DNA from 3 places in the Companilactobacillus alimentarius DSM 20249 genome. Region 2 is predicted to be linked to each of the others. Evidence: predicted binding sites of a transcription regulator. Region 2 holds the regulator's gene; each other region holds the start of a gene.
What was found. Region 2 encodes HrcA, which represses chaperone genes, less so after heat shock. Its sites were predicted from a motif close to TTAGCACTCNNNNNNNNNGAGTGCTAA; they were not measured.

Region 1 (7,415 bases), 800 kb from region 2:
TTGATTATTTTGAAAATCGCTATTCTGTAGTTTGTTTTTTAAATGATCTAATTTTGTTTTTGTACTCATCCTTATCTCCCTAAAAGAATTGCTAGCATTTCGCTATTCTTTTTTGTAACCAATAAATCTTCCAAGCGATAATCAATAACCGGCCGAATAACATCGTCATACTTACTTTGATTTTTTAATAATCCAGCTTCACGATTAAAAGTCTTAAAAACGCCAGCAAGTCTCTTGATTGTTACATCTGTCCAATTAGCAATTTGTTCACTTTCCTGAATTTTTTGATTAAAAAAGCTTTCGACCTCATAGTCATACAATTTTGCATCACCAACAATCAATTCATCACGGTAAGTCTCATACATAAATTCCTTAAATAATTGATTATTATTCATCACTGTAATCAAGTTAACCATTTTTTGACTAGTTATATCTAACCTAGGATAAAGCTCCAAATAATCTTCATCTAAACTCCCAACGCGTCTATTTAAAATGTTAAAAATATCTTTAGCACGTGCTTTAGTGCTCTGTTTAAAACAGTTGTCTTCAATGCTTTTTCTTTTTATTTCTTCCGTTGAAATTCCATCATTTACTAGATCAATGTACTGAGAAAACTCATTTAACCAAAACGCATGTGATACCATTCCTGCACTATATTTTTTCATCTTTTACCACTTTCTAAAGCATAATCTGCAGTATATATTCCTAGTATATTATAAATTACGTAAAAAAAAGAAGCATCCCTTTTAACAATAAGAAATGTTCCCATTCAATCTATTCCTAAAACATCGACAAAACCCCAACAACCACAATTGGCACAATCAAAGATGGTAAAAGATTCAAAACTTTAATTTTCTTAATATTCAACAATCCTAATCCGGAAGCCAAGATCAAAATTCCACCGACAACGGTTAATTCGGTAATCATATTAGTATTAATTGAATTCTGCAATAACATAGCGATCAAATAAATACTATCCTGCCAACAAAAAACTGCCACTGCTGCAAGGACCATTCCAAACCCAAAGGTCGAAGCCAAAACTATCGAAGTAATTCCATCCAACATTCCGTTGGTAAACAAGAATGTGTAATCCTTATTCAAAGCGGCTTGAATTGGTCCTAGAATCGACAATGAACCGATACAATATAACAAAATTCCGGTTGCTAAGCCTTCAGCTAGATTATTTTTACCATCAGCACTAGGTTTAGAGAATCTTCCAACTAATTTGTCAAAATGTTTTTCCAGATCGAGCCATTGTCCTATCACGCCACCAATTGCTAGGCTGACGATGAACAACACAGGATAGTGGCTTTTTGGCATGTTTTGCACTACCGCATTGATACCAACCGCTATTGCTGCTAAGCCCAAAGCCTGCGTCAAAATCTTATTATATTCTGCTTTAATACCTTTTTTAAAATAACTTCCCGCAAAGCTACCCACTATAATCATGGCAACGTTAAATAATGTCCCTATCAAAATAAACTCCCTCAAATTATTATTATTTTAATTTATAAGTATAAACTTCTAAACAACAAAAAGTTTGAGTTTTTGAATTTTATTTACGTAAATATACAATTCTTAATCTTATTCTTGGGCTTGTTTAACAATACTAGCTTCAATATTAGCCTTACTCATTATCAAACCAATCACATACTGAATCGTCTGAGTATCATCCCAATCAGCCGATAGATCCAAATAAATTTCTCGGCCATCATTTAATTGCAATTCCAAATAATAAGGTGTTGGCAAATGAAACATGATTCTCTTTGGAGCATTAAACGAACCTCCCAAAATATTAGCTGGAGCATTCATATCTTTACCGACGACGACTTTTAAAGATTTAATATTTTTGAATTCAATCTTCAATGGATCCTCGCTAAAAGTTAGTAAAACGGATTGAAATCTTACATTAAAATTCTGATAATTAAAGCTTGTGATTCCCTTATCATCAATGGACCAGTAACCATAAAAATCCGATAAGGTTTTGGCGTATACCAAGGCAACTACTACTAAAATTGCCACCCCCAAAATAACTGCTAGCAACGCTTGTCTTGTGAATATATAAATTAAAATACCAGCAATTAATCCTACTCCCCAACTGATTGCCATGGGCACGTAATTAATCTTTCGTCCAAAATCAATACTCTCCATCTTTTGTTCTCTTTTCTAATTTTCTACATTAAGTAACATTATACGTGTCAATTCAATCTACAGCAAAAAAAGCGTCAACAGAACTTAATCTGCCAACGCTTTTATTAAATTTCAATCAATTTTAAAGATTAGAAAATCTTTATTACATCATGCCGCCCATACCGCCGGCTGCAGGATTAGCTGCAGGTGCGGCTGGTGCTGCATTCTTTTCTGGCTTGTCAGCGACAACAGCTTCAGTTGTCAACAACAATGCGGCAACACTGGCTGCGTTTTGTAATGCTGAACGTGTAACTTTAGTTGGGTCGATGATTCCGGCCTTAACCATGTTTTCCCACTTGTCAGTAGCAGCATTGAAACCAACTTCATTGTCTTGTGTCTTGATGTGTTCAACGATAACTGAACCTTCAAAACCAGCATTCTCAGCGATTTGACGTAATGGTTCCTCAAGAGCACGTGCAACGATGTTAATACCAGTTTGAACGTCTCCGTCTTCTTTAAGAGCCTTAACCTTGCTTAGTACATTCATCAAAGCTGTACCACCACCAGCAACGTAACCTTCTTCAACAGCGGCACGTGTAGAGTTTAGGGCATCTTCAATTCTGTACTTGCGTTCTTTCAATTCTGTTTCAGTAGCAGCACCGACTTTAACTACGGCAACACCACCAGCTAATTTAGCCAAACGTTCTTGAAGCTTTTCTTTGTCGAAATCTGATGTTGTTTCGGCAACTTGCTTCTTGATTGTTTCAACACGTTCATTGATAGCATCCTTGTCGCCAGATCCTTCAACAATTGTTGTATTGTCTTTTGTAACAGTAACTTTACCAGCTTGACCCAATTGATCCATTGTAGTGTCTTTTAGTTCAAGACCAAGGTCAGATGTGATAACTTGAGCGCCTGTTAATGTAGCAATATCTTCAAGTTGAGCTTTACGACGGTCACCAAAGCCTGGAGCCTTAACAGCAACAACATTGAATGTACCACGAATCTTATTCAAAACAAGTGTTGGCAATGCTTCACCATCAATGTCATCAGCAATGATCAATAATGACTTACCTTGTTGAACAATCTTTTGTAGTAATGGCAAAATGTCTTGAATATTTGAGATCTTCTTATCAGTAATCAAGATATATGGATTATCAAGATCAGCTTCCATCTTGTCGTTATCAGTAACCATGTATTGTGAAATATATCCACGATCGAATTGCATACCTTCAACAACATCTAGAGTTGTATCAATACCCTTTGATTCTTCAATTGTGATAACACCATCGTTACCAACTTTTTCCATAGCGTCGGCAATCAAATTACCAGTTTCTTTACTTGCAGATGAAACTGAAGCTACTTGAGCAATATCGCTCTTGCCTGATACTTCATGTGAAATGTTATGAAGTTCATCGACAGCAGCTTTAGTAGCCTTTTCAATACCACTTCTGATACCAACAGGGTTAGCACCAGCTGTAACGTTCTTCATACCTTCCTTAACGATTGCTTGAGCCAAAACAGTAGCTGTAGTAGTACCATCACCAGCAATGTCATTTGTCTTTGAAGCAACTTCAGAAACAAGTTTAGCACCCATATTTTCAAAGTGGTCTTCTAAATCAATGCTCTTAGCAATTGTGACACCATCATTAGTGATCTCTGGTGAACCGTAGCTCTTTTCAAGAACAACGTTTCTACCCTTAGGTCCGATAGTTGTCTTAACAGTATCAGCTAGCTTGTTGACACCTTCAAGCATCTTTGCACGTGCATCTTCTGAAAATTTAATTTCTTTTGCCATTAATTTTCACACTCCGTCATAATTTTAATTAATAATTTTTTTATTTAATATTTATTAGTCAATAACTGCCATGATATCTTTTTCATGAAGGATTAAATATTCACTGTCTTCATACTTAACTTTTGAGCCTGAGTATTTATCAAAAAGAACTTTATCACCTTTTTTAACACTCATAGGCAATTTCTTTCCATCGTCAGTAACTAACCCGTCACCTACAGCTACAACTTCTGCTGTTTGTGGCTTCTCTTTAGCATTGTTTGCTAAAACAATCCCGCCGACTGTCTTTTCTTCTTCTTCATCGACTGTTACAATTACTCTATCTCCAAGTGGTTTTAACAATTTAAATCCCTCCGATTATTATTTCTGTTATATTTTTATTAGCTTTAGCACTCGAACATCTCTTGTGCTAATCACAAGTTTTATATTAACATTATATTGAAAACATGCAAGTATTTACCTTCAAAAAAATAAGGAGTTATCATGACTTTTCCTAAAAATCAATTTTTTACATTATTAACTTACATATTATTATTGTTATTAGGCTCAATTCTAAATATGTTATCAATTACCGGCAGCATCTATTTCATCATTCTAACCCTTGGCGCTTTAGTTGCCACTGGAATCATGATGTATTTAGTCAAGCTTGACCAAAAGTTTCCTTTCGAAAGTCGACCAACATTGAACCACAGTTTACAATGGATCATTTTAGGTACGATTGGCGCCATAGTTTTACAATACGGTGCTATTTTCTTGGATCAATTAATCTTTCACACAAGTACTAGTTCACAAAATACTATGCAATTATTATTAATGATCAAAGCCTATCCGTACTATTTCCTTTACGTTTTGATCTGTGCCCCTATCATGGAAGAAGTTATCTTCAGACGACTTTTCTTTGCTAACTTGATAAAGCCAACGAACATTTACATCGCCGCAATTATTTCTGCTTTTCTGTTTGCCTTTATGCACCAAGACACCAGATTTTTAGTTTATGTAGCAATGGGGCTTTGGTTCTCCTTCATTTATTACAAATCTAAGAATATATACATCAGTGCTGGCAGTCATATTTTGATGAATGCCATAGTCTTAACAATTTCAATGAGATAAATTTTTCTATCAAAAGGACATTTTTTGCAATCACTAATGATTACAAGAGATGCCTTTTTTAATACAAAATAAAAACAATGAACCCAATAACTTAAAAATAAGTTACTGAATCCATTGTCTTGTTTGTGTTTAAATCGTTTTTTACTACATGGAAACTTTTATTACTTTCCACGTTTGTAGGATGCGACATATTTCTCCCGCTTATCCTCATCAAATTCCCTTTCACTCTTTGCAATGATAATAGTTGCCAAAGAATTACCGACAACGTTAACAGCGGTACGTCCCATATCTACAAGACGGTCGATACCAGCAATGAAGGTCAAACCTTGCATTGGAACACCGATTGTTGATACTGTGGCTAAGAGTACAACAAATGAGGCACCTGGCACCCCGGCCATCCCTTTAGATGTTAACATCAATACCACTACAAGGGTAATTTGTTGCCCAAGAGTTAGATGAATATTATAAGCCTGAGCTAAGAATAAAGCCGCTAAAGATTGATAAATGGCGGAACCATCAAGGTTAAAAGTATATCCAGTTGGGATAACAAAGGAGACAATCCCTTTAGAGGCACCATATTTCTGCATTTTTTCAATCATTTTAGGAAGCGCTGCTTCCGAACTAGCAGTTGTAAAAGCTAAAGTTACTTCATTTTCAATAATTCTAAATAATTCATAAAATCTAACGTGGAACAAATGTCCAACACCCGCCATAACAACAAAGACGAAGAAAGCCATTGTCGCATAAGCAATTACAATAAATAACGCCAAAGGTTTCAGTGAGTTAAAGCCCATCTCACCAACAGTTACTCCAATCAACGCACAGACACCAATTGGAGCTAGGCGCATGACCCAATTAGTAACTTTAAACATAACGTTGGCAACAGCATTCAAAGTATCAGTAATAATTTGTCCCTGCTTACCAATCGAAGCTGTTCCTAAACCAAATAGTACTGAAAAGAAGATGATTGGTAACATATCACCCTTTCCTAATGACGCAAAAATATTAGTAGGGATGATTCCCATCAAAATTGACCAAATACCCGAATGTTTGGCAGTTTTGGCCGTTGACGTGTATTGACTAATATCCGAACCTTTTAAGCTATGAATATCAATAAAGGTACCGGGATGTGTAACATTAGCCACGATAATACCAATAATAATCGCTAATGTTGTCATGATCTCAAAATATAATAAAGTTTTTAATCCGATCCGTCCTAATTTCTTGATATCGCCCATATTGGCAATTCCAACTGTCAAACATGATATAACAATTGGTAAAACAATCATCTGAATCATCGAGATGAACATAGTACCAATATTCTGCATTACTTGAATAGCAGCCTTATTTTGGTAAAACACTTGACCTAGAACAATTCCTAAGATCAAACCAATAATAATTTGCCAACCTAGACTGACTCGAAAAAATCGTTGTCTTTGCAATTTAAAGTCCCCTTTGAAAATAACTTATCTATAATTATAGACGATTTTTTGTGAAAAATGAAATTGATAACGGTTCCAACTTAGTTTTTTTTCATTTGCTTCTAATGTACGAACCTTTTATTAGAGATGCCAAATAATAGTTCTTTTTTTGCTTAATTTCAGAATAAAAGCAAACGAAACATCCGGCTTTTTTTAGAACAATTTTATCCCAAAAACCAAAAGTAGTATCTATCGGGATTAACACTTTATGATGTGTAATCCTAATAGATACTACTTTCTCTTTTATTTAAGTTTATTTTTAATCTTCGCCGGATTCAGAAGCAATGATATCCAAATCTCCTGAAAGCTTCCAACTATCAACTGTAGCGGGAACAATCAAGTGAATCCCCTTCTTCAAGTCATAGTCTTTACCATCAACAGTAATCTTACCTTGACCATTAATTACAGAAATCAAAGTATATTTACCGATTTGATGATGCATTTCAGCTGGTTCTTTAATCTCCCAGTGATAAACTGAGAAGAATGGTGAAACTGGTGGTTGAACAAAAGTTGTAAATTTGTTCTTGCCCTCTTCTTTAGTCTCAATATTTAATTTTGGATCTTTATGAGGAACCGTGATTGTATCCTCAGATTGTTTAATATGAAGATCACGTTTCTTACCAGTAGTCTTATCAACACGATCATAATCATAAAGACGATATGTTGTGTCACTGCTTTGTTGAGTTTCCAAAGCCATGATACCCTTGTTCAAAGCATGAACAGTCCCACTTGGGACAAAGTAGAATTCACCAGTCTTAACAGGAACCTTTCTCAAAAGGTGCTCCCAGTCGCCTGATTCGATCATTTTATCGAGTTCAGCTTTGTTCTTTGCATTGTGTCCATAAATCAAATATGAACCTGGTTCAGCATCAATGATATACCAGCATTCAGTCTTACCC
Region 2 (7,415 bases):
TATTCGCCTTTAAAGGCATCTCTTACTTTATTGAAAAAGTTACTATCTTTTTCTTTAACTTTGTCTCCACCAGCTTCGGCAAATTTCTTCAAAGCACTGCGTTGTTCACCAGAAAGTTTGCGGGGTGTAACAATGTTTACTGTAACCTTTTCGTCACCGATACTCTTGCTATTCAAAACAGGAGCACCCTTGCCACGCAATCTGAATGTAGTCCCAGTTTGTGTACCACTTGGCACATTAAGCTTAACGGGACCATGCACAGTATTGACTTTAATTTCATCACCTAAAGTAGCTTGAGGGAAACTAATATTTACTGAAGCATAAATTGTCGAACCATCACGTCTAAACTCCTTGCTTGGAGCAACATGGAAGACAATATAAAGATCACCATAAGGTCCACCGTTGGTTCCAGCCTCACCTTGACCATCAAGACGCATTTGTTGTCCATCTTCAACACCAGCTGGAACTGTAACCTTAAGTTCATGCTTTTCGTTTACCTTACCTGAACCATGGCAAATATTGCATTTTTCTTTGATTTCTTTACCAGTACCATTGCAGACATCACAGACAACTCTAGTACGCATACGACCAAGTGGAGTCTGACGATCAACTTCTACATAACCTGAACCGTGACACTTAGAACATGTCTCTGGATGTGTACCAGGTTTTGCACCTGAACCACCACAAGTAGAACATTCTTCTTCACGATTGTAGGAAATGTTAGTTTTCTTACCAAAAACTCCTTCTTCGAAAGTCAGATCCATACGATATTGAAGATCGGAACCTTGTCTTGGGGCATTAGGATTTTGACGAGCAGCACCGCCACCGCCAAAGAATTGGCTAAAGATATCTTCAAATCCGCCGAACTGATCTCCAGCTCCAGCACCATTGAAACCACCAAAACCTCCTTGGCCACCATTCATACCGGCAGAACCATATTGATCATATTGAGCACGCTTTTGTGGGTCTTTTAAAATTTCATAGGCTGCATTAACTTCCTTAAATTTGTCTTCGGCATCAGGTGCCTTGTTCAAATCAGGATGATATTTTTTTGAAAGTTTACGAAACGCTTTTCTGATATCATCATCAGAAGCATTTTTATCAACGCCTAGTACGTCATATGGATTTCTATCTGCCATTAAATCACCTTTGTATGACAGGACAATTAAGTCCTATTCCTTTTTAACGCTCAAAAGAGCAGTTATTGTTTTACTATACCATAAATTGGTTTTAGTAATTAACTGACTGCTCTTCATCACAATTATTATTTCTTATCTTTATCAGGATCTACTTCTGAAAAGTCGCCATCAACGGTACCGTCATCTGACTTCTTGCCATCAGTTGAATCCGTACCAGTAGCACCTTTATCGCCACCAGCTTTTTGTTGTGCTTGTTGAGCTTGTTGATAAAGTTTTACAGACAAGTCTTGGACAATCTTATTCAAATCGTCACGTTTCTTCTTCATGTCTTCAAGATCACCAGAATCTTGAGCCTTCTTCAAAGCATCACGAGCATCTTGGGCCTTCTTAATTTCGTCATCAGAAACTTTACCCTTAACGTCTTTTAGAGTCTTGTCAGTTGCAAACAATGTTTGTTCAACATCGTTCTTAACGTCAACCTCTTCCTTACGCTTGTTATCTTCTTGTTCGTGTTCCTTAGCTTCTTTCATCATCTTGTCGATTTCTTCATCGCTCAAACCAGATGAACTCTTGATAGTGATCTTTTGTTCCTTGTTTGTTCCCATATCCTTAGCAGATACGTTAACAATACCATTCTTATCAATATCAAATTTAACTTGGATCTGAGGTACACCACGTGGTGCAGCAGGAATATCTGTTAGTTGGAAACGACCCAAAGTCTTATTATCTGCGGCCATTGGACGTTCACCTTGAAGAACGTGGATATCAACAGCACTTTGATTATCAGCAGCAGTTGAGAATACTTGTGACTTACTTGTTGGAATAGTTGTATTTCTGTCAATCAATTTAGTGAATACTCCACCCATTGTTTCAATACCAAGTGACAATGGTGTGACATCAAGTAAGACAACATCTTTAACATCACCAGAGATAACACCACCTTGAATAGCAGCACCTAAAGCAACAGCTTCATCAGGGTTGATTGAGTGATCGGGAGCTTTACCAGTCCACTTAGCAACAGATTCTTGAACGGCTGGAATACGTGTTGAACCACCGTTTAAGATAACCTTGTCAATGTCAGAATTTGTTAGATTTGCATCTTTCAATGCATTGTCAACTGGAATCTTAGTTCTTTCAACTAAATCTGATGTCAATTCATCGAACTTAGCACGTGTCAATGTTTCTTCCAAGTGTAATGGACCATTAGCACCTGATGAAATAAATGGAAGACTGATTGATGTTTGAGCAACACCTGACAAATCTTTCTTAGCTTTTTCAGCAGCATCCTTCAATCTTTGAAGAGCCATCTTATCTTGTGATAAGTCAACGCCATTCTTTTCCTTGAATTGTGCAACTAGCCAATCGATGATCTTTTGGTCAAAGTCATCACCACCAAGATGTGTATCACCATTTGTTGAAAGTACTTCGAAGACACCATCGCCTAGCTGAAGTACAGAAACATCAAATGTACCACCACCAAGGTCATATACAAGGATCTTTTCGTCACCCTTATCATTATCTAGACCATAAGCAAGTGCTGAAGCTGTTGGTTCGTTAACAATACGTTGAACATTTAAACCAGCAATTTTACCAGCATCCTTAGTAGCTTGTCTTTGTGAATCATTGAAGTATGCAGGTACTGTGATAACAGCGTCTGTTACTTTTTCACCTAAGTAGTCTTCAGAAAACTTCTTAATGTGTTGAAGAATGAATGCTGAAATTTCTTGTGGTGTATATTCCTTACCGCCAGCTTTAACTTTGTATCCAGCCTCACCCATGTGACGCTTGATTGAAGAAACTGTATCAGGATTTGTGATTGCTTGTCTCTTAGCAACTTCACCAACTTGAATTTCACCATCTTTGAAAGCAACTACTGAAGGAGTAGTTCTGGCACCCTCTGGGTTAGTGATGATCTTTGGTGATCCACCTTCCAAGACGGCTACAGCTGAGTTTGTAGTACCTAAATCAATACCGATAACTTTTGACATAAACTAAAACCTCTTTTTAAATTTTTAATTATTATTTTTATTATTGTGCAACAACGACCATCGCTGGACGCAAGACACGATCTTCTAATTTGTAACCTTTTTGCAAAACTTGTACTACAGTATCCTTCTTATGCTTATCATCAGCAGGAACTGTCTGAACAGCTTGGCTGAACGTTGGATCAAATTTTTCACCAGCGTTGTCTATTTCAGTTACGTGATTATTTTGAAGTGCCTTAACCATATGTTGTTGAACCATTTCAATACCCTTTTTCAATTGCTTGCTGGCTTCATCGTCAGCTTCAACATTTAGAGCACGTTCAAGATTATCCAAGACAGGAAGAATTTCTGTTGCCAACTTTTGACCATCATATTTAAGAATACCAGAAACTTCTTTATTATGACGATTGTTCATGTTTTGAATTTCAGCTTGGCTTCTTAAGAATTTATCTTCCAAATCCGCATTCTTAGCTTTTAGATCTTTAATCTCTTTATCTTTGGGATCGATCTTTTGAGCACTTTCTTTTTTCGCTGATTTTTCAGCCTTTTTATCAGTCTTTGAAGTTTCCTTAGCAGCTGATTCTTCTGCTTTTTTAGAAGACTTCAAATCTGGATCTTTTTCTTTATCTGCCATTACTTCCTCCTAAATTTCAAGAATCATCATACCTTGAATAATAATCGATCAGTCTTTTGGCTAATTCAACTCTAAATTCACCTAACAATCCAATTAATTGTGAATAATGCATTGTCGTTGGTCCTAACAAGGCAATAACACCTTTACCGTGATGACCCACATCATAATTAGCAGTTATAATGCTGTAATTTTTCAATGCATCACTACCAAGCTCACTACCTAAACGAACTTTGATACCATCGTCTGCGATACTTGGATCTAACAATTTTCTTAAATCAGTACTTTGATTCATCAGTGAAAATAATGATTGAACTTGTGATAAGTCTTCATTATTAGCATAATTCAAAAGATTCAATTGACCATCAACATAATACTTTTCAGATTCAGCTTTCTTAAAGAGCGTATCCATCATATCTAACAATCCATCAGACGAATACATATACTCAGAAAGAATTGCTGGAACATCTTCATGCAGCATTTTAATGACCTTAGGCAATGGCTTTCCTACCAACTTATCATTAACAATATTAACTATTTTTTCAATCAATGAAGTATCAAAATCATCATCAATTGTATAAATGTTATTTTCTACATTATTATCACTCGTAACAATAATTGCCATAAGCTGATGTGGATTCAAAGGAACGATTCTAAATCCTGTTAGAAGGATCGAATTGCTCTCTGGACCCAAGGTAATCGCCGTATAACTAGTTAAATGAGATAAGATCTTAGCAGATTGTTCGATAATATCGCCTATTTGATGATAGGTTTTACCGAAGTCATCGTCGATCCTTTGTGCAATATCTTGCGGTACACTAGTCGGCTGTACCAAATGATCAAGATAATAACGGTATCCCATTGCTGAAGGAATTCTTCCTGAAGAAAGGTGGGTTTTCTCGAGATAACCTACTTCTTCAAGAACTGCCATTTCATTTCTGATTGTTGCAGAACTAACGTGAAACGGTAGTTGATTCATCAACGTTTTTGAACCAACCGGCTGGCCGGTATCTGTAAAAATGCGCACGACTTCTCTCAAGATTGCATCTTGACGTTGTGATAACATTATACCGTCCTCCTTTTAGCACTGTTCATACCTGAGTGCTAACAATGTAAAATATAACAATCTATCCTTATGGTGTCAAGTATGCAAGCTCATTTTTAAAAATTATTTCTTTAATTGCTTTTTTTAATAAAAAATATGATAGTATCAAGGCAAAATATATATGATGAGGTGTAATTATGTCTAATCAAATTATCAGTGTAAAATTCATGCGAGCCCACAATTATCAAGAATTAGTTCAGGCTCCCACCTTAATCTCACTGACAGCCGGTAAGGCCTACAGCTACGTGAACGTTGGTTTCAAAGTCAAAATCAACGATTTAGTTATTGTACCCAATAGTGGCTACAATGAACTTCCCGTTGTCCCAGCAGTCGTAACGGCACTCAACAGTGATTATGACCTAGGAATTGCTACTCGACCTATCCTTGCAGTCATCCCTCAAGAGATCATCAAGAATCAAGAAAATAAATCTATCGAAGTACTGGAACATTTACAAAAACGTGCCGAATTGTTGGATGATCTTGAGACCATTTATGAACAAAATACTAAATTACAGAAATTCCAAGAAATGGCGAAATCGAATCCACAAATGGAACACCTACTAAAGAAATTAGTTCAACAAGACAAATTACTCAATGAAAATAAAGATTAATTAAGAGAATCCATCTATTATAAAAATTACGATTAGATGGATTCTTTATTTTGCAAAATTCGTAAAGAATCCTCTTTATCTTGTTGCAGTTGTTTGATTAAACCATCAGCTCCGGAGAATTTTACTTCACCACGCAGGCGATCTACCCATTCCAAACGAAGCCTTTGACCATAAATATCTTGATCAAAATCAAAAATATTCGTTTCAACAGTAACGCCAGTATTCTCTTTGAAGGTAACATTATACCCAACGGAAGTCATAGCACCATACCATTTTCCATCAATCTCAACTCGGGTTGTGTAGACGCCAATTCCTGGCAATAATTGAGCTTCATCTACTGCTAAATTAGCTGTGGGAAACCCCAAAGTTCGTCCACGTTGCAACCCATGGATTACTGTACCTTGATTTTGATAGCGGTAGCCGAGAAAACGATTGGCAGACGAAATTTGTCCTTCACTGATAAATTTTTTAATAGCACTAGAGCCAATCTTTCGGTCATCAAGCGATTGTTCCGCTACAGTAACTGTCTCAAATTGATCTCGACTATACTGAGGCAATGTCATCATATTAGCAATATCTTTTTTACCATAAGTATAATCAAATCCAGCCACAACAAACTTGGCCTTTAAATCAATCATGTATTGATCGACAAACTCTTGTGGTTTCAATTGAGCAAAGTCTTGGCTAAATTTCACAAAATACATTATATCCACGCCTAATTTTGCTACTAATTCAGCTTTTCTAGACATGGTAGATAAATACTTATAATTTTTTTCATGTTGATAAACAGTTCGTGGAGAACGATCAAAGGTTAACAAAACCGACTTTAAATTATGCTTTTTAGCTAAATTGACACCAGTTTTAATCACTTTTTGATGTCCTAAATGAACCCCATCAAAAAAACCCATGATCAAAACAATATCCTCATCTGGTCGTTGCTTTTTTTTCAACGGATGCTTAACATTTATTATCTGCATTTTTAATCTCTTCTATTTATTATTTAATAACATTAAATCAGGTATCCACATATCACGTATTTTATCATACTTATAAAGTGCCTTTGTGGTACCTGCTTTCATGACCCGTAATTGCTTTGTAGTATCCGCATTTTTGAGTTCTAAGAAGCCCCCATGAAGTACCCTTACTTCCCACTCATAATCAGTTAATTCGTGGCTAGGAACATCTTTTAGGACATCATCAATTTTTCTTAGGAAACTGTGGTCATCCTCAGCCATCATCTTTTCAATTTGTCCCAAGGTATATGTTTCTTCTATTGAAAAGCCAGCACTTTTTACTCGTGTCAGTTGTGACATAAAAGCGGGCAAGCCCAATAGATGACCGAACTCCACTGCTAGAGTCCTCACATAAGTCCCTTTAGAGCACTTAACATGAAATTTAATTGTTTGAAGTCCAGAATTCTGATCAAAAATTGGTTCATCCATAATATGGAAATCATAGATATGGATATGACGTTCTGGCCGCTCTACTTCAATACCTGCTCGAGCATACTCATACAATTTTTTCCCATTAACTCTAACCGCTGAAAACATTGGAGGTATTTGGGTTAGATCACCCGTCATTTTTTGAAAAATATCGTTTAATTCTGCGATGGTGAACGGCTTATCTAATTTCTGTTCAGCTACCGTCTTACCTTCTCGATCCTCTGTAGTTGTGGAACGTCCTAAAGTAATTTCTCCTTCGTATTCCTTTGGCGAACCTGTCAGAGTATTTACTAATTTAGTTGCCTGACCTACACAAATTGGTAAGACTCCGTCAACTAATGGGTCTAAAGTTCCCGTATGACCAATTTTTCGTGTATGTAAAACCTTCCTTAATTTATAAACATAATCCGAACTTGTTTGTCCAATTTCTTTATTTAATGGAATTACTCCGTCCATAATAATTCTCCATCCCTATTTATTGAGTCTGATCAGGTTTCCCCAA
Region 3 (7,415 bases), 240 kb from region 2:
CAGGAAACTTACTCTTAACTAACTTAGTAAAAGTCTGCCCAGGTTTAATCTCAAGTGTTGTATCAATTCCAAGTTCAGACGCAACATCCATCATCGTGTCCCAATAAACGGGATGAGTCAGGTTGTTGATCATATCGTATTTGATACCGTCGACTTTTCTTATAGCGTGACCATTGTAATTAGCTAAGTAAGTACATTGTGGATTCTGCAATTCAATATTTGCCAATTCTTTTTCCAACACGTCAGCAACTTTTTGCATCAAAGGAGAATGTGACGGAACTGGCACTTTTAAAAGTACTGTTTTCTGAGCACTGTTTTCCTTCGCCAATGTCAAAACTTTCTTAATACCCACAATCGAGCCAGAAATCACAGTTTGTAATTCCGAGTTTTGATTTGAAGTAAAGACTGGTTGGTCATTATTATTAACTTGACTCACTAAATTGGAAACTTCTTTTCTCGTCAAGCCAACGATTGCACCCATCCCATAGCCTGTTGGATAAGATTCTTGCATCTTCATTGAACGGATGTAGACAATCTTAATCGCATCATCTTCACTAATAACACCTGAAGCAACTGCTGCTGCAAAAATTCCTAAAGAATGACCTGCAACTGCGTCTGGTTTTTGCTTAATTGACTGTAACTGTCGGATACTAAATAATTGCAACATCAAAATTCCTAACTGAATCTGAATCGAATCATGATATGCTTTCTCATCATCTTGCAATTGCACTCCAGTTAATTCTTTTACCCGTTGAATCATTTCTTGTGGGACTTCTTTCAACATCCCACTTCTTTGACCACCTTGGCCTGGAAATATCCACAAAGTTCTGATAATTAATCACCTCCAACAATCCTTCCTATTGATCTCACAGATTCAGTATAATTGCGAATTCATAACATGTATAATATATAAAAAGCAAGATACTTAACCATTTGGTTATGTGGAGGTGCGTATTTTGAATCTTAATCAATTAAAATATTTTGTCGTCGTTGCTAATCAGGAAAGCATCACCAAAGCAGCTAGTATTCTTTATGTATCGCAGCCTGCTGTGAGTAAAACTATCAAGCAATTAGAAGATGAATTGAATACCAAGCTGTTTGATCGGACGGGTCGAACTCTGAAATTGAATCGAGCTGGTAAATTATTTTACAGTTACGTCAACGACAGCCTAGAGGAATTGAATCGAGGAATATCTGCTGTTAAAGGTGGACTTGATCAAACTCAATATCCCGTTTCCCTATTAATGGAAGTAGCCTCTCCTTTTATTCCTAACATTGTCACTAATATTAAAGAAAAATTCCCTAATGTTAGATTGAACATCGCTCAACATAACGTTAGGGAAACCGATTTTAAACGATTCGACTTTATTATCACAAGTACTCCTTTACAAGGATTGACCAATGTACCCGTATTAAAGGAAGAAATTTTTGTTGGTTGGAATATCAACTACGGTTATAGCCAGCATTTCGTCAAACCAGAGGAATTAACTTCTGAGAAAATGATTGGTCTCTCTCCTGACAACCCCTTGCGTGTGACAATCGATAAATATTTTTTAAAACGGGATATCACTTTAAACTATAAGTATGAGGCCGATGATCCGGCAACTGTCCGTGGAATCATTGAAGCTGGTGTTGGTCTAAGTTTTATTCCCTCTGTCACTTGGCAAACTATCGATTCCAAAGTCCAACTAGCACGCCTGACTCCTGACCCTTTACAACGAACGATTTATCTTGCTTCACCCCATAAAAATCTTAGCAATACCCAACGTGAAATCAGTAATGAACTGATTTTGATTTTCTTATCCTTTCAACGCTCCGAATTAAAAATTTAGTTGCAATTTTTTCGAGATGAGAATATATTGAGTCTAAATATTTCCTTTTGTTGATCTCACAATTTTACAAGGGGAGATCGTCACATGAATATAAAAAAAGACATTACGCCCAAAGCTGATATAGGTGACTATATGAAAGTCTTTGCTTGTACTGCCGTTATGATGCAGACCGTACTTAGTTTAGTTTTATCAGCCAATCCTAGTTTTAGTTATCAAACTCCAATCGGAATTATTTATAACTTGGTGAAGTTTACTGCTCCAGCCTTTATTTTTGGTATTTTATATACCACGACTCGGACCACAAATGAAAACACCTGGGGTAATTATGGTGGATATATGAAGAAACAATGGTCTGCTCTTTTTGTGCCCACGATTTGGTGGACCCTAGCTTACCTATTAATTTTTCCAAATGTCCAACAAGTCAATAAATTTAATAATCTTGCTTCTTTTTGTTGGCATTTCATCAATGGTAATGCTGCACCGCACTTGTGGTATAACACGATGATGTTACAGTTCATCATCTTAATGCCTTTCTTTTGGGCTCTAGCCCATTGGGTAAAGGGCAATGTTAAACGTGGTCTTTGGACCATTATTTTGACTGTATTAGTATTCGGTGCTTGGATTTATTTCTACGATATGCAAGTCTTTCACGGACCTCATGAACAAAGTTGGTACTTACTGGATAGAATCTTTATTAGTTTCGCTATCTATGGTATTTTTGGAGTCTTAGCTTGGATGTTTCGTACTAAATTGGAAAGCTTTCTCAAAAAGGCCTTTCCAATTTTGATAATCTTACTAGTAGCTGTCTTCTACTGGACCAACCGCGAATTATTTGCTTTCGGATACCCAGTTAGTTTAGCCAATGCGCCTTACTATAAGCCTTCAATGACACTGTATGCTCTTTTAGTAATCGGATTAGTAGCAACACTTGCAATTCATCACATTAATACTAATTCGAAAGCTTTACCGATTTTTCACTTTCTAGCAACTTACGCTTATCGAGCTTACCTGTCCAACGTTTTCTGGCTTCAAATCATTTGGAGATTAGGTGGACAAAATTTATCAGAAATTAATCCAATTTTAGCTATTGTTGTTTGCTATTTATTAACTTGGATATTATCATTTGCTTCAGCCTACACGTTCCACATTGTTTGGTCTAAAGTTAAAAATTCTGTTACTAGACAGGGTGTTTCTACCGAAACCAAATAATTATTTTTATTTATCAAGCTTTGTTTGTTGACCCCATATTAATATTATGCTAAATTAGCACTGTGCTATTAAGAGTGCTAATTAAAAACAGGAGGCATTTTATGTTAGTTCCTACAGTTATTGAACAGAGTTCACGTGGCGAACGTGCCTATGATATTTACTCAAGATTATTAAAAGACAGAATCATCATGTTGTCAGGTGAGGTTAACAGTCAAATGGCTAATACAGTCATTGCTGAATTGCTATTCCTAGACGCTCAGGATTCAGATAAGGATATTTCTATGTACATCAACTCTCCCGGTGGCTCAGTTACCGATGGATTGGCTATCATGGATACTATGAATTTCGTTAAATCTGACGTCCAAACAATTGCAACAGGTATGGCTGCTTCAATGGCCAGTGTCTTGTTGTCAGCTGGTACTAAAGGCAAGCGTTTTGCCCTACCAAACTCAACTGTCCTCATTCACCAACCATTAGGTGGTGCTCAAGGTCAACAAACAGAAATTGAAATTGCTGCTCAAGAGATCTTGAAGACAAGAAAGAGATTAAATCACATTTTGGCTGATAATTCTGGTCAAACCTTTGAAAAACTACAAAAGGATACTGATCGTGACAACTACATGACAGCCCAAGAAGCTAAGGATTATGGTTTGATTGATGAAATCATGACTAATAAAGCTGAAAAGTAATTTTTACTCAGTAAAGTTTTAAAAACAGCTAGATCATTTTGATCTAGCTGTTTTTTTGTTCTCTTCATTTTGACAATTGAATTAATTATTTTCTTGATTTTCCTATTCCCAGCATTTGATAAGGCGATAGATACAACCCTTTCATAATTATTTTTGAAACTGCTTCCTTAGTCAAACCATCATCGCCATCGATCCAAGTTTTAATAATAGTCAGAATCATACTAGTGATCAAACGAATCGCATACTCATTTGGAATACTAGAAGTAAAATCTTGATTTCCCTTAACTCGCTTTAGATCATTCAAAATAGCCGTTTTTAATTCTGCCGTAATTGTAGGATAAAATTCTGGATCGCCATTGATTCCTAGCATAAATCTGACTAATTCTTTGTTTTCAGCAACCAAGTCGACCAGATTTTTAATCACTGGATATGGTTTGTCCTCAGAAAAATATCGATAATCCATTGATTCACTCATTTCCGTACGCAAAATCATCTGAACTTGCTCGATGAATCCTTTGGTGACTTGATTGACCAAATCATTTTTATCAAGAAAATGTAAATAAAATGTTCCACGATTAATGTGACTGACTCGAGTAATGTCACTGACTGAAATTTGAGCCAAAGGTTTTGTCTGCCCAACTTCTAGCAATGCTTGAATAATATTTGTTTCAGTTTTTTCTTGTCGCTCTTTTTGTGATGCCATGCTACTCTCCTAACTTAATCAACACTTTTTACAAATCTGAACATTGAAATAGAACCATCTAATGGTTTAATGACCTTGAACAATTAATCAACACGGTGTTCATTATATTATCAGTTGGAGGGGAAATACAATGACAAATTTTATTTCAGTCAAAAATGAAACCAAAACTTATGGGAAAGGAACCAATGCCGTTAATGCTAATGATGATATTAGTTTTGAAATTGCTCAAGGAGAACTCACTATTATTTTAGGAGCCTCTGGAGCTGGGAAGTCCACACTCCTAAATGTTTTAGGAGGAATGGACAAGCTTACTAGCGGATCAGTCAATATTAATGGCGTCGAGTTAGCTACTTTAGATACAAAAGGTTTAACAACTTATCGTCGTAAAAAAATTGGCTTTGTTTTTCAATTTTATAATCTAGTTCAGAACTTAACAACCTTGGAGAATGTCGAATTAGCAGCTGAAATCACCGAGCAGCCGATGCGTGCAAAAGACGCTTTAGAAGCAGTGGGACTTAAATCTAGGATGAATAACTTTCCTGCCCAACTATCAGGTGGTGAACAACAACGAGTTGCCATCGCACGTGCAATTGCTAAAAACCCTGATCTACTACTGGCAGATGAACCAACAGGTGCTCTCGATTACAAAACAGGTAAAAAGATTTTACAACTATTTCAAGATTTCACCCATAATTATCACAAAAACGTAATTATCGTGACTCATAATAGTCTGATCAAAAAAATGGCCGACCATGTAATCGAAATCACCGATGGTCAAATTAAGTCGGAGACACATAATCCTAATCCAATGCCAGTTGAAAAACTCGAATGGTAGGTGTAGAAATTGAAAACATTAAATAAAAATATTAGACGAGAATTTAAGATGTCATTAGGGCGCTTTCTGTCCGTATCAGCTCTATTAATATTAGGTGTCTTCATATTAATCGGCCTAAACGTTACTGGTCCCAATATGCGACAAACTGCTCAAAATGCCTATGATAAATCAAATTTGGCTGATGCAAAAATAACTACATCTACATATTTAAGCCAATCTGATCAAACTTATTTAAAAAATTTAAAACAGATCAAACAGCTTAACTTTGGCCATAGTAAAGATGTTCTGATCAAAAAAACACAACATGCTTTACGAATCGAAAGTGTTCCAACTTCCCTTTCTAAAATGACTCTAACTAAGGGACATCGACCAGAAACTGCCAACCAAATAGTCTTAAGCGATAACTTACGTGGCAAATATCATTTAAATGAATCTATTAATTTAACTGGCACTAAAAAGCAAACCGCTTCCGGTCTGAAGAAAAGCACCTTTAAAATCGTTGGTTTTGTAAAATCCACCGAATATCTCAAAAAAGATAATATTGGTAACACTACTGCTGGTACTGGACAACTTTATGGTTTCGCCTATCTCAAAAAGCAGGCCTTTTCAGCTCTCAATCCTAATTTTGCTCGAGTCAGTTTTAAAAATGTCAGTGGTAATGCTTACTCTCAAAAGTATGAAAATAAAGTTTCTAAAATAGTTAAATCATTACAACCTAAAATGAATCACCACAATAAACTTGAAACTGCTAAATTGCGTAAAAAGATCAACCGAAAACTAATCACTGGAAATCAAACTATCAAGGCAAGTGATTCTAAGCTTTCAACAGCTAAATCAACCTTACAAGTTGCACAGAAAAAACTTTCGACACAAATAGAACAAGTCGAGGCATCTGGAAATACTGCTGCTCTTACTCAATTGTCGGCTCAAGCTGACCAACTAAACGAGCAAAGTAAAACTTTAAAATCCCAAAAATCAGCTTTACTTAAAGCAAAAAATAACCTGCAACAATTGCAAGATAAAAAGAAACAGCTCAATAATATGTCCCTAACTATTCAAGGACGAAATGACTACAACGAAGGCTACAATAATTACGGTGAGGATGCGCAAAGAATCGATTCATTAGGAAAATCTTTTCCAGCCTTCTTCTTTCTAATTGCTATTCTAGTCAGTTTTACAACGATGAGACGAATGGTTGAGGAAAAACGGATTGAGATGGGAACATTACGGGCTTTGGGCTATTCAAAAGCTGAAGTTATGCGAGAATTTTTAGTATACAGTTTCCTTGCAGCTTTATTGGGAACTGTTTTAGGAAGTTTCCTAGGATTAATAACTCTTCCCAGAATAATTTTCAAAGCTTACACAGCTAATTTTACTTTTAACAAATTACAACTTGATTTCCATCCTTGGTATATTGTCTTATCATTTTTAATTGCCTTTCTTTCGACTGTCCTAGCCTCTTGGTTGGCTGCCCGAAAAGAACTTAAAACAGATCCAGCTCAATTGATGTTACCAAAGCCTCCAGCAAGCGGTTCACGAATCCTACTAGAACGAATCAATTTTATTTGGCGTCATCTAAACTTTTCCTACAAAGTCACCGCTAGAAATCTCTTTAGATACAAGGGTCGCATGCTCATGACTATTGTGGGTGTTGCGGGTGCCACAGCCCTGATGATCACTGGATTTGGTATTAAGGATTCTTTGAATACTATTGTTACTCGACAATTTGGCCACATTAGTAAATATGACATCGTTACTGCCTACAATCCGGATGAATCAAGTCAAAATATTAAGCGTGCCAAAAATATTGTTCGTGATTCTAATAATGTTAAACGTTTCGATGGTGCCTATTTTGCCAACGTTTATGCCACTTGAAAAGGTGATTATGCTCGTGAAAATATTTCAATAACTGTTCCTACAGACTCCCAGAAATTAAATCGATATATCAAATTACAAGATTACAAATCCTCGAAAGCACTGAAATTGACCAATAAGGGAGCTATTATTTCCCAAAAATTGGCTACTCTGCAAAATGTCTCTGTTGGTGACAAGATAAAAATCCACGAAACTGACGGCACGACTCATAAAATTAAAGTTGCTGGGATTACGACGATGTATGCAGGCCACTACATTTATATGAATCAACA

Region 1: the regulator HrcA is predicted to act here: its motif matches at 4,312-4,338, upstream of groES (co-chaperone GroES).
Region 3: the regulator HrcA is predicted to act here: its motif matches at 3,096-3,122, upstream of clpP (ATP-dependent Clp endopeptidase proteolytic subunit ClpP).

The regions. Positions count from the first base shown of each region.
Region 1 is NZ_CP018867.1:2,313,952-2,321,366, reverse strand. It holds gene LA20249_RS11205 (DUF1788 domain-containing protein) at 1-69, opposite strand, end outside; gene LA20249_RS11200 (DUF1819 family protein) at 72-665, opposite strand; gene LA20249_RS11195 (DUF554 domain-containing protein) at 781-1,476, opposite strand; gene LA20249_RS11190 (hypothetical protein) at 1,585-2,151, opposite strand; gene groL (chaperonin GroEL) at 2,294-3,928, opposite strand; gene groES (co-chaperone GroES) at 3,983-4,267, opposite strand; gene LA20249_RS11175 (CPBP family intramembrane glutamic endopeptidase) at 4,409-5,035, shown strand; gene LA20249_RS11170 (cation:dicarboxylate symporter family transporter) at 5,197-6,477, opposite strand; gene manA (mannose-6-phosphate isomerase, class I) at 6,776-7,415, opposite strand, start outside.
Region 2 is NZ_CP018867.1:775,750-783,164, forward strand. It holds gene dnaJ (molecular chaperone DnaJ) at 1-1,139, opposite strand, end outside; gene dnaK (molecular chaperone DnaK) at 1,265-3,127, opposite strand; gene grpE (nucleotide exchange factor GrpE) at 3,168-3,758, opposite strand; gene hrcA (heat-inducible transcriptional repressor HrcA) at 3,775-4,821, opposite strand; gene LA20249_RS03770 (hypothetical protein) at 4,998-5,471, shown strand; gene ribF (riboflavin biosynthesis protein RibF) at 5,504-6,448, opposite strand; gene truB (tRNA pseudouridine(55) synthase TruB) at 6,461-7,369, opposite strand.
Region 3 is NZ_CP018867.1:1,014,309-1,021,723, forward strand. It holds gene LA20249_RS04925 (ACP S-malonyltransferase) at 1-823, opposite strand, end outside; gene LA20249_RS04930 (LysR family transcriptional regulator) at 957-1,832, shown strand; gene LA20249_RS04935 (acyltransferase family protein) at 1,917-3,041, shown strand; gene clpP (ATP-dependent Clp endopeptidase proteolytic subunit ClpP) at 3,143-3,730, shown strand; gene LA20249_RS04945 (TetR/AcrR family transcriptional regulator) at 3,816-4,433, opposite strand; gene LA20249_RS04950 (ABC transporter ATP-binding protein) at 4,564-5,268, shown strand; gene LA20249_RS04955 (ABC transporter permease) at 5,317-7,143, shown strand; gene LA20249_RS04960 (ABC transporter permease) at 7,252-7,415, shown strand, end outside.